DNA from 2 places in the Pseudoalteromonas sp. P1-8 genome. Region 2 is predicted to be linked to the other one. Evidence: riboswitches for the same ligand, from Rfam matches in the RefSeq annotation. Region 2 holds a riboswitch; the other holds the start of a gene.
What was found. A riboswitch is a leader RNA that binds a small molecule or an ion and turns the genes downstream of it on or off. The one in region 2 is predicted to bind lysine.
Positions count from the first base shown of each region.

Region 1: another riboswitch for lysine. It lies ahead of lysC (lysine-sensitive aspartokinase 3); the one in region 2 lies ahead of dapA (4-hydroxy-tetrahydrodipicolinate synthase).

Region 1 covers NZ_LJSO01000001.1:67,400-73,924, reverse strand. The annotation lists gene AN213_RS00295 (hypothetical protein) at 1-286, opposite strand, end outside; gene AN213_RS00290 (condensin complex protein MksE) at 286-831, opposite strand; gene AN213_RS00285 (hypothetical protein) at 834-2,108, opposite strand; gene nhaD (sodium:proton antiporter NhaD) at 2,257-3,507, shown strand; lysine riboswitch at 3,596-3,768, shown strand; gene lysC (lysine-sensitive aspartokinase 3) at 3,850-5,229, shown strand; gene AN213_RS00270 (4'-phosphopantetheinyl transferase superfamily protein) at 5,206-5,943, opposite strand; gene AN213_RS00265 (sodium-dependent transporter) at 6,092-6,525, shown strand, end outside.
Region 2 covers NZ_LJSO01000010.1:35,624-42,148, forward strand. The annotation lists gene AN213_RS14270 (PLP-dependent decarboxylase) at 1-629, opposite strand, end outside; gene AN213_RS14275 (2,3,4,5-tetrahydropyridine-2,6-dicarboxylate N-succinyltransferase) at 629-1,369, opposite strand; gene dapA (4-hydroxy-tetrahydrodipicolinate synthase) at 1,384-2,268, opposite strand; lysine riboswitch at 2,406-2,602, opposite strand; gene AN213_RS14285 (DNA-3-methyladenine glycosylase I) at 2,786-3,481, shown strand; gene AN213_RS14290 (YdiU family protein) at 3,490-4,902, shown strand; gene AN213_RS14295 (OmpA family protein) at 5,369-6,439, shown strand.

The DNA of each region.
Region 1 (6,525 bases), on a different contig from region 2:
CACCAATCACCACAGGGCCATTAGGCAGGTCAGCTTCGAGTAAAATATAGGATTGATCTGACGAAAAGTAGAATTTTCGGGTTTCGTCTAAATCGTGGCCATCCCATTCTGTTAAGCGCAAATCATTAATCAGTGGAAATTGCAGGGCATTAATTACCGAGCTTTTACCGGTATTATTCGGTGCACAAATAGAGCTACTTTTATCCAGTGGGATCACGCATTTTGCATAGCCTGCGGTATTTAAAAGCGCAAGTTTGCTGAGTCCGTATAGGCTTTGGCTTTGCATTAGTCGTCATCTCCTAGGTAGGTTTCTTCGTTTACTTCCATTAATGCATCGATATAACGATAAATAGGTGCTTGCAGCATAAAGCCGTTTTCTACTTCGCGAGCAAGACCTAAACGTACCATACGTAGATAAACGTCTTTACGTAAATCTGAGCCTGAGAAGATTTCTAATTGATCAAACAGGTGCTTGTTGATTTGCACTAAGGTTTGCATCAGTTCAAGGTCGTTTACTTCGTCAAACAAAGCACGCATTGGATCTTTACCGGTATTGGCATAGTGCTCAATTAAGATGTAGATAGTCAGTGCGATGGCACGCGAAATTTTCCCCATGTTTGGGGTGCTTTCGTCGCTGCCAAAATAGTAAAAGCCACGGCTATCATGTTGTAGGTCATGGCCAAGGGCGTTAAATAACGCGCGATAAGCATCAATGTGTTGGTCAAGCTCTTGCCACATCAGCGTGTCTTGTTCGCTAATGTGGTAGCCTGATGTGAGCTTTTTATTAATAGCTTGCAGATGCGTTAAATCATCTAAATTAATATCTGTCATGGTTATTGCTCTGTTGCTTTTTTATCGTCAGCAATCGATGAGTTAAATGGGTAAAGAGAGAAGTGTTGCTGGGCAATTTTTATTTTTACTTTCTCTTGGCTTTGGCTGATTTCAAGGTCGCCATCGCTAATCAATTTTTGATACAAGAACAGCATTTCGTCAGCTTCTAAGTCTGGGTAGCTTTCATCTAAGAAACTAAGCAGCGGCTGAGCTTTTTTGCTGGCTTTTTTAAAGCGTTTTCTAAATTGTGTTTTAACGTCGTTGTAATCAGGAATATGCGGGCTTTGATAGGCGGGCACATCATCATGTTCAGGAAGCTGATATTCATCGTGCTCAAAGTCAACTAAGCCTGCCATATAAGCCACGATATGACGTTGCTGACCAAGTGAAAAACGTTGTGCGTCTGAGACAAAGTTAGGCTGTACTGCACTTAACATGTTATCGACGCCATTTTTACGCACTAAACCAAGCACTTTAGCCGCTTGGCGAGTAATTAGGTTGTTGCGACGTAACTCTTCACGTAGCGGCATCAGCATATCGGCGCTTTTACGTAAGCTTTCACGGCCAACTAAATGCATTTCTAAAATACGGGTACGTAATTGTTCAAGCATGCGCTTGTCTTGATATGACTTACCAAGGCGGTCAATTTGCTCTATTTGCGCGCTAATTTGTGCTTCGATGGTATTAAAGCAAGCGTGGAAGTCACCTCGAATATCCACCATTTCAAGCATAGGCTCGATGTATTCATCGAACGCTTCAATTACAGCCTGATAGCGTTTTTGCAGTGATTGCACCGCGTTATCAGCTTTCGCTTGCTCAACAATATTTAAAATTGCGTTTTCATTGTGGGCAAATAATTTCATTATTTTGCGTACCCGATCATCCATAATACGGCTGAAGCGGCGAAGCTCGTCGTAATCTTCAATTTCACCGGCTTTAGCAAGGCGATTACCAAGGCGAGCTAAATCATCAACAAGCACACTAATTTCTTGGGCAAGACCTAAGTGTTCTTCTTGTAGCAAGAAAGTCGCAAAATCGGCGATCGCGCGGTTGATTTCTAACTGCGATGATTTTGCCAGTGGAATGATAATATCTTGATTCAATAAACGATTTGTCTCTTTATAAATGCGTTCATTTGACCATGAAGGTTGTTTTTGTTTTATCGCATTTTGTACGTCTTTCAAGCTGAAATCAGCCATCTTAAAACGTTTAAATAGCAGTTCTAACACCCCCCAATGTTCAGTAAGGGTATTTAATAACTTTTTAGCTGGGATCATAAGGCTCCAGTAAATTCAGACTTTGGTGTTAGCGATTAGTATTAAATTATGTAATTGAGAATAGTTTTATGCTTTCTATGCTGCTAGAATCCGCGCCGAAACACTCGACTTACAATTTTTACATTATTATAAAGGTTGTTCAAACACCATGGTAACCCCACTTATCCTAACCCTGATAGCGGTGGCATTTTTGCTTATCGTTATAGAGGATATTATCCATGTAAACAAGGCCAAAACGACGCTTTTTTTTGGCACTTTATGCTGGATTATCTTATTTATCTCTCCAATTCATGGGCAAAGCCCAGAAACAATACAACATCAACTGGATCACAACATATTAGAAATCGCGACTTTGTGGCTGTTCTTAATGGCTGCGATGACCTTTGTAGCGTATTTAAACTCTAAAGGTTTTATCCAGAATATTGTTCATAAAATTATGCCAAATCAAATCAGTGAACGAAAGCTGATGTTTCTGATTGGTGGGTTTGCGTTTCTATTTTCATCAATATCAGACAACATAACTGCAACTTTAATCTCGCTTGCGGTGGTGATGTCACTTAAGTTAGATCCTAAAAAATTAATAAAATATGCGACCTTAATTGTATTTAGTGTTAATTCGGGTGGGGTGTCGTTGATCACGGGTGATGTTACAACCCTGATGATTTTCTTAGACGAAAAAGTCACGATTGCTAATCTACTATTATTAATTGCCCCTGCACTGACAAGTGTTGCACTGCTCGCGGCGATGTTGTCGGTGGGTATGTCGGGTAATGTTGTGTTTGAAAAACAAGCAGCCCGTCGTATCGAAAAGACAGATATTACCATTGCGGTTATCTTCTTCTCGACGATTATTGCTACGTTAACTTTGAGTGTGCTTTATAGTGTGCCGCCGTTATTAACTTTTTTATTTGGTTTATCTCTGATGTTTTTGGTTGCGCAATTCTTAATGCGCAAAAAAGACGTTAACAAAAAAATCATCGATTATATTCGTGAAATTGAATACGACACCTTATTGTTCTTCGTTGGTGTGTTATTGCTGGTTGGCGCATTAAAAGAAGTTGGTATGCTTGCTAAATTTACTCACTTATATGAGTTGATGGCACCGGAATATGCCAACTACTTGATGGGGCTATTATCAGCGGCGGTAGATAACGTACCTCTAACTGCAGCACTTTTAAAAGCTGATATTGTGATGAGTCCTCAGCAATGGCTGTCGTTTACTTACGCAACTGGGGTAGGTGGCTCAATGCTTATTATCGGCTCTGCGGCAGGTATTATTGCCATGAGTAAGGTTAAGGCACTGACCTTTATGAGCTATCTTAAAATGTCGGTTTATTTATTAATTGCTTATACCGTTGGTTATTACGGTTCGCACTTAGCGGGCAGTTTAATTTCATAAAACAACTTGACAGCTAGACGTCTAAACGTTAACTTTCGAAGCCTGCTTTTAACAGCAGGCTTTGTTATTTTAACCAGGTGTTAACTTAACATTCAGAAGAGGTGCGATACTTAGGTAATTAATGTGAGGTGACGAACGCCGATGACCATTAATGAGGGAAGTACTCGCCGAGAAAATTAACCGGACGTCACGGTTATTTTTCGGTTTATGGGGCTGAATCCTCAAAACTGTCACCAAACTAGGTGGAGAGCTTCTGGCATGGACTACTCTTTATTTTCAAAGCACCCCCTTGCCGAGTTCTTCTTGAATTACTGTGGATAGTTTTCCACAAAAGGAGACGACATGAATACCCAATTAGCCGCCAACACAAAATCAGATTACGTTGTTGCAAAATTTGGTGGCACCAGTGTAGCTAACTTTGATGCTATGAGCCGCTGCGCTGAAATCATTTGTGCTGATAATCAAGTACGTATTGTTGCTGTGAGTGCCAGTGCAGGCGTGACAAACCATTTAGTTGCATTGTGTAAAGCTGATTTGAGCGCGGCTGAGCGTGATGAACATATTACTGGTGTGGTAGCCATTCAAGAAGCAATTTTGGCAGAGCTGTCACTGGATGCTGATTTAGCACATGGCTTTAATGAAACGCTTAAGGCTTTTCAAAAGCTAGCATCAGACGGGGCTAAGTCAGTAGCAGATCAAGATGAACTACTTAGCTTTGGCGAGCGTTTGTCATCGTATTTATTTACTCAAGTATTACGCGGTCAAGGTCTTGATGCGGTGCGTTTTGATGTACGTAAAGTGCTAAAAACAGATAGCCAATTTGCTAAAGCTACCCCAAATGTTGCAGCAACCGCTGCGGCTGCTAAAGAACATTTAGTGCCATTACTTGATGACCATGTTGTGGTAACTCAAGGTTTTATTGGAAGCAATGAGCACAATCAAACGACCACTTTAGGGCGTGGTGGTTCAGATTACAGTGCTGCATTACTAGCTGAAGCAATTAACGCAAAAAGCGTGCATATTTGGACCGATGTTGTGGGTATTTTCAGTACTGATCCGCGTTTATGCGCTAAAGCAAGCCCAATTGCACGCTTAAGCTTTGATGAAGCGGCAGAAATGGCAACGTTTGGTGCAAAAGTACTGCACCCGGCAACCATTTTACCTGCAAGCCGTAGCCATATTAGTGTGTTTGTTGGTTCAAGCCGTGAACCACAGTTAGGTGGTACATGGATTGAAAAAGAAAAATCTCAGCAACCAGGTATTCGTGCCGTAACACAGCGTAAAAATCAAATTCTGTTAACGGTTAAAAGCCCAGAAATGCTCCTAGCGAGTGGTTTCTTAGCCCGTGTATTCACCATTTTAAGTGAGTTTAATATTTCGGTTGATTTGGTTACTACCTCCGAGATCAGTGTTGCAATCACTTTAGATAACGCGCCAAATGCATCACGCCCTGAGCTTGATCAAGCTTGTTTAGATAAGCTTTCTGAGTTTTGTCATGTGTCGGTTGAGAATAACTTAACGCTGGTGGCTTTAATTGGTTCTGAAATTCAATTACGTCAGCAAGAAATGAACTTAATGCAGGTATTGAGTGATTTTAATATTCGTTTAATTTGCCACGGTGCAAGTAAACATAACCTGTGCTTCTTAGTTGAGCAAAGTGAGTCAGATGAAGTCGTGCAGGCTATTCACAGCCGACTATTAGAAAGCCAAGTCGCGGCGTAAGTCGTTAAAATTAATAAAAGAGCACTGCCAGTCAGTGCTTTTTTGTGCCACAACACTTATATCAAAGCCTTCAACAGAGTTACTACTCGCGCTGAAATTATGTTTGCTCAATTCTTCAAATACATTAGGAGCAAGTAGTTTCGCAATTGGCTGAGCACTTGCTTTGGCAAGCGCTTCTTTTAATGTCCAAATTCTAAAAAAGCACTGTGCCTGTTCATCGGGAGCGTCAAAACGGCTAATTAAGTCAACTTCATCTTGATGATAAAAATGCTTTGCGAGTTTGATAAAAGGGCGAGGCTTACTGCTTTGTTCAATATCAAAACCAAATCGCTGCTGTTCGGGGTTAAGGGCTGCGCCAATTAAACCATTCGAATGTGATAAACAGGCCCACACAGGTTCTCTGCGTTTTGTGTGTAATTTGAGCTTACTGTCTTTGTCATTAAATTGGCTTGATATTTCATTGAGAGCTAAATCATCACTAGGGTAAGCATGTTGATACAAATACTTTAACGTTAGGCGAGTCGCTAAGTACTCTTGCTTGGCGCTAGGAACTTTGCGTTTTTCAAGTACGCTTAATTCAAACTCACTGAGTAATTTATCAAGGGGTAAACTTGCAACATCAATATGTGTTGCATCCATCAGCATAATTTTTTTGACCGTTATTTGGCTTTGCTGCTCGATGATAAGAGTATTCGAAAAGTAGTCACTGCTCATGGTTTAACGCTTACACGAAGGCTCGTATTTAGTTTTGTTCATTTTTACAGCAGATGCACATTTATAGGCATGAACAAACGCAAATAGTTTACGCAGTTGACTGTAATTATGGTTTAATGATGAAAAATAATAACAGATTTGTAGATGTATGGCACAAGTTCGTGACGGCTTTCAAAGTCGATTAGGTTTCGTTTTAGCAGCTTCTGGTGCGGCGGTAGGTTTAGGTAATATTTGGGGCTTTCCAACACAAGCGGCAAACCATGGCGGCGGTGCATTTTTACTCGTTTACTTCATTGTTATCTTCTTATTAGCGCTTCCGGCTCTGTATACTGAGCTGTATTTAGGCCACCAAGCGCAAGCGAATCCAGTAAAAGCATTATCTAACGCATGGCAAGACACAGCGCCTAAAGTGGGGGCAGCAGCTGGTTATATTGGCCTCTTTGGTGCGGTTGTAATGCTGAGCTTTTATTCGATAGTTGCCGGGTGGATGCTCGCTTATGCGCTCGAGCCAGTCGCAAGCTTCTTTGGTTTTACTGAGTTAAGTAACTTTTTACACAGTGACTCTATGGCACGTAATTTTGT
Region 2 (6,525 bases):
TGTAATGGCGCAATCATTGCGCGCCATAGCTCGGCGAGCTTGTCAGTACTTAGCATATTGCCCCATTGGAAAATATGCAGGCCATCAAAGTTAAGAGCTGGGTAATCACTTACAGTCAGTGCTTGCCACTCATCACAGCCCAAACCAAAAGGAGTAAGGCTATCGCCGCCAAGTGGATTCTTTTCGCTGTCTGGCCAACGAAGTTGTACGCGCAATAGAACTTGCAGCTGACAATTTGCTTTTGTTGCTTGTTCGTTTAACCAGCGAACTTGGTTAATGCTCTCGGCCACAAAAGTACGTACGCCGCGAGCAATAAAATGTGAAATTTGTTTAGGACTCTTTGCAGGCCCTGTGTTGAGCACGCGCTCGCTATCGATGCCTTGAGCAAGTACTTGCTCAAGTTCACCTTTACTTGCAACATCAAAGTTAAACCCTGCGCCGTCTAAACATTGAATAATGCGAGACAGTGGGTTGGCCTTAACGGCATACCAAAGTTTCACATCGGTTTGCGCAGTCAGTTGATTTAAATGTGCAGTTAATTTATCTAAATCATAGATAAAAAATGGCGTATCAAGATGCGTTGAAACTTGTTCAACCGCTTGCTTGATGGGCGTGCTCAAAAAGCTCATTAACGTAAAACCTCTTCTAACAGTAATGATGCATCGCTTTGTTCATCACGGTATTTCACGATCAATGCACAAGACATGCTTAGACCTTGCTCGCGAGCCCATGCATTTGAAGCAGGGCGAGAGCCTGGGATCACAATCGCGTTTTCTGGGATGGCTTCACCTTTGTCTAGCTGGCGTTCGTTAACGCAATCGTAGACAGGAATAGTTGCAGATAAGCGAACACCTGGCGCAAGTACAGCACCTTTTTTCACAACCACACCTTCAACAATAACGCAGCCTGCGCCGATGAATGCGTCGTCTTCAATAACCACAGGGCTAGCACCAATTGGTTCTAGTACACCACCTAATTGTACTGCAGCACTTAGGTGAACATTTTTACCCACTTGTGCGCATGAACCCACTAATGCGTGGCTATCGACCATCGTGCCTTCGTCGATGAACGCGCCAATATTCACATATGCTGGTGGCATGATAATCGTGCCTTTGGCAACGTGTGCGCCACGGCGAACACTGCTACCACCTGGTACCATACGCACGCCAGCATCTGCTGCAAACCCTTGTGGTGCTAAGTTGTGCTTATCAACAAAACCACCTGGGAACTCAGTATTAGTGCCGTTTTTAAAGGCTTCTAAAATGCCTTGTTTAACTTCAACATTGGCGTGCCAGTTGCCGTTCTCGTCTTGTGTTGCTGCGCGAACTGCGCCTGATTCTAAGTTGTTTAATAATTCTAACCAGCTCATGATAAAACCTGTTTTTAGTTCCAAGATAAAATTGTGTTGTTTGCGTGGGTGATGCTGTCTGTTTGCTCAAGCTCTAAATGCGTAAGCGGCGGACGTAAATGCGGGGTATTTATTTTACCTTGCAGGTGCATCAGTACTTTTACGGGAATTGGATTTGCCACAGCGAATAAACTTTGGATTGCTAGCGACCAATCGGTGAATAGATTTGGGTATTGACCACTTAAACTGCGTTTAACAAACTCATGGGTTTGACTCGGCCAAGCATTCGCGGCAACCGAAACTAAGCCTTTTGCACCAGCTTGAGCAAAATATGGCATAAGTGCATCGTCGCCACTAAATATGGCCAGTGTTGGTGATGCCGTTCTAAAGCCTTCAAATTTGCTAATGTCGCCACTGGCTTCTTTTAAAGCCCAAAGATTTTTGTGCTCAGCAAGGTTTTTGATCACCTGTGGTGAAATCTCAACTGCGCTGCGTCCTGGTACGTTATACAACATACATGGGTGGTTACTTGCGTCTAGTAGGCTTTCAAACCAATGTGTTTGGCCAACAACCCCAGGTTTTGCATACAGAGGTGAACCTAACAGGTAGCCATGAATAGGTAGTTGGTTGCAGTATTCAACCCAAGCTATTTGTTGCTTAAGATTCATGCCGCCCACAGCAACCATGAGTGGGACACTTGGTGCTAATTGGCAAACATGTTCAACAATGGCTTGTTGCTCTTTGAGTGAAAGCGCCAGTCCTTCACCGGTACTGCCAAGCAATAAAATGCCATTATTTGCATCTTGCTGCTCCGCAACCAGTTGTTCAAGGGCAGTGTAATCGACCTCGCCAGATTCAGAAAATGGCGTGACAAGCGCTGTCCACAATGGATAGTCGTTTAAATCAAAATTGTTGATCATCTCTCACGAACTTATAAGGTATTCGAAGAGTTTATGCGGGAGCATTTGAATGGAGCCGCATGTCGTCGTTCGAACAAGGTATAATTCGAAGAGCGAATGGGCTTAAAATAATAAAGACGCGACGGCCTCATTATACTAAGACCAGAAGCTCTCCACCAAACAAATCAATAGCGCTTTGCTATTGTTGGTGACAGTCGCTGGGATTCAGCCCAGTCGCCCGAAATAAGCACCTCACAAACGGTGTTACTTCTCGGCGTTAATTCCCCTTACGTATGATCAACAGAGTCTGTGCTCTTCCCATACGCTACCTGAATAACGCACCTCTTCCAGCCCTTTATGCTCGCTTTAAAGGTTAAAGCCAACATAGTTAAATAGGGTATTGGCGGCGATTAAAGCATTTTAGCCATCTAGGTGTCAAGGCGAAGGATTTGTTTTTTAGTGACCGATTTTGCAACATGGTTACGTATAAGCGTGTTTTTACGTACACTTAGCGTTAACCAAATAAATTGGAAAAATGATGGAAAAATTTAACGATATTTATCAACGAGCCGTATCTCGAAAAGGCAGCGAAGAAATGCTGCATGCATTGTTATCAAACCCGCTCGATGATACTGATATTGCCAAAATGCATGACGATTTATGGTTAGAAGAGTTTACGCGTAAAGTATTTCAAAGTGGTTTTTATTGGTCTGTTATCAATAATAAATGGGCTGGTTTTCGTGATGTGTTTTGGGATTTCAGCGTAGAAAAGTTGTTGATGATGCCGCCAGATATGCTTGAGCAAAAAGCCAGTGATGAGCGAATTGTTCGTAATTTTAAAAAAGTACAAACGATCCCAGAAAATGCGTACATGATCCACGAAGTTGCCGAGAAACATGGCAGTTTTAGCCAATTTATTGCAGATTGGCCAACTAACAATATTATTGGTTTGTGGGCCTATCTTAAAAAGCATGGTGCGCGTTTAGGGGGAAATACTGGCCCGTACGCTTTGCGAGCGCTTGGTAAAGATACCTTTTTGCTTTCTCGCGATGTAGAAGCCTACTTGCGTTCTCACGAGTTGATAGATGGTGGCTTACAAACTAAAAAGTCATTACAAGCAGCACAAGATTTTTTCAATGAATTACAACAGCAAAGCGGTTACAGCTTGCAGGCTCTAAGCCAACTAGTGGCCTATGGTGTAGGCGATAATCGTGTAGGTGTAGCAACACGTTAAGGACAGTTATGGAACTGCAAACCCGATACACAGATATTAGTGAACTGCTTGCTATTAAAGATATGCCGAGTGCCGTTGCTAAGCCACAATTACTGCTATTTAATGACAAGCTAGCTGATAATTTTGAAATTAAACACGACAGCGAATATTTAGCTAAATTACTATCTGGTTCAACAATAGATAAAGATGTTGCACCGGTTGCACTTGGTTACTCAGGTCATCAATTTGGTCATTTTTCACCGCGTCTTGGTGATGGTAGAGCGCATTTGCTTGGTGCTATTGCAGATAACAATGGCACATTGTGGGACTTACAGCTAAAAGGCGCAGGAGCAACTGTATTCTCTCGTGGTGGTGATGGTCGCTGTGCTATTGGTCCGGCTGTACGTGAGTACATCATGAGTGAGGCACTTCATGCGCTTGGTATCGCGACTACGCGTTGTTTAGCAGTGGTTACTACTGGTGAAACAGTGTATCGCCAGCCACCTCGCCCGGGTGCAGTTGTCACTCGTTTAGCTAAAAGCCATATTCGTGTTGGCTCATTTCAATACTTAGCTACACAAGGTGATATAGAAGGGTTAGAAAAGCTAGTCGACTACGCAATAAATTGCCACTTTCCTGACCTTAGCAGTACGGGTGAGCAGCGTTATATTGAATTTTTAACCGCCGTGCTAGATAAGCAAATTGAGCTCGTTATCAGCTGGATGCGAATTGGCTTTATACATGGCGTGATGAATACCGATAATACCTTGATTAGCGGTGAAACCATTGATTATGGTCCTTGCGCGATGATGAATCAGTTTGACTTAGACACGGTGTTTAGTTCGATTGACCATCAAGGGCGCTATGCATTTGGTAATCAGCCGAATATTGCCAATTGGAATATTGCGCGTTTAGCTGAAAGCTTAATCCCTTTATTTGCTGATCAAGATGCTGCCGTTGAGCAACTCTCACCGGTTGTGAATGGTTTTGCTGCTAAATTTAATGATGCATTTAATATTATGTGGCAGCAGAAATTAGGCTTAGCTGGTCAGCAAGAAGGCGATCATGCTTTAGTTTCAGAGTTACTGGGGTTAATGAAGCAACACCAACTTGATTACACCAATACTTTTAATGCACTTACTGAATCTTTAGTGAAAGACTTTGTTATAGATTCTAATTTAAAAGAATGGGTTTTAAAATGGAGGCTCAGAACATCAGCTGAAAGTTACAGCACAATGCGAGCTGTTAATCCTGCAGTCATTCCCCGTAATCATAATATTGAAATGATCTTGGCTGAGTATGAAAAGGCAGGATCTAGTTCATCAATCAATGAGTTTTTAAAAGTTATTCAAAAACCATATGAGTATGAGGAAGAGTTTGCGGCATGGTATCAACCTCCGAAGGAAGGTGATTGTAATTACCAAACTTTTTGTGGTACTTAAGGGTTAATCTTTATGGTTGATAACAATTGTAAATGCTCATTTTTTTAAATCTGAGTGTTCGTTGATTGAGCAAGTTAGCTGCCAGTGTTATGATTTATATCAATAAAATAGCACTAAAGTTTTGCTTTTTAACGAAAATTTACAAATAAAGTTGCTTTCAACTTGTTGATTTAAAAATAACCAATATAATAATGTAATTGGGAATGGACTTTTATCGGTTTTGAAGTCAGTAGATTAGGCTGAATCGGCTTTCACCTAATCATAACAAAGCGATCTAAAGACATTGTTACGCAAAGTTATTTAGATAACCTATTATTTGGGTAATTGACTGAAATTACTCGGCAAGATTTTTGTTCTGTACCGAGTTTGTTAAGTTTTGATTAACTATTAGTCGACTACTCTGTTTAAACTGATTGAGCTGGTTTGACTTAGCTACAATTTTAATTGTGAAAATGGGAAGGAAACAATGAAATTAAAATCACTTACTATTGCTTTAGCACTTGCTGCAACTAGTGCTTCAAGCTTCGCTGCCGAAAAGCAAGGTTTCTACATCGGCGCATTTGGCGACTACTATGATAATTCTTGGGAAAATGTCCGCGACTACACTCCAGGTGGCCTTGATGTTGATGACTCTACAGGTTGGGGTTTAGAGCTAGGTTACCGTTTTAGTGATTACTGGAGCGCTCGTTTAGAATACGCTGACATGGACTTCGATTGGAAAGCTGATCTAAACGACGGTACTTCTGTTAGCGGTACTGAAAGTGGCAAACGTTACGGTATTGACGCTTTATATCACTTAGGTGGTGGTCCATTCTACGGTATTTTCGGTCTTAAAAATCTTGATGCGGTTGACGAAGATCTAATGTTCGCAAACGTAGGTGCTGGTTACCAACACTACTTCACAGATAACTTCGCGTTTAACGCTGAAACATCTCTATACCAAGGTCTTGACCGTGGTTACACAGATGTTGGCGCTAAATTAGGCCTAAGCTATATCTTTGGTGCGCAAAGCTCAGCTTCTGAGCCAGTTGAACCTGCTCCAACAGTTGTTCCTGTTGCGGTTGAGCCAGTTGATAGCGATGGTGATAACATCCCTGATGCTGATGACCAATGTGCAAACACGCCAATGACTGACGCTGTTGATGGTACTGGCTGTACATTATATGAAGATCGTGAAGTAACTAAGAGCTTACTAATCACATTCCCTAACAACACGTCTAAAGTATCTCAACAATACTTAGATGATATTGACCGCGCTGCTAAGTTCTTAAAAGAGCACCCAGGTACTGACGTAGTACTTGAAGGTCACACTTCATCAGTTGGTAAAGCTGACTACAACAAGTGGTTATCTAAGAAACGTGCTGATGCGGTTGCTAAGAAACTAATCGAAGACGGTATTGACCCAATGCGTCTTACTACTGTTGGTTTAGGTGAAGAGCGCCTTAAAAACCCAGCAAATACGCCAGAAGCTCACGCTGAAAACCGTCGTGTTGAAGCGAAAGTATCTGTAATTGAGCGTGTAAAAGTAGAGCGTTAATCTAACTCTTTACGAAAATTTGAAAACCCAGCCTAGTGCTGGGTTTTTTCATTTCTAACACCTCTAAAGTAAGTAGATAGGAATGA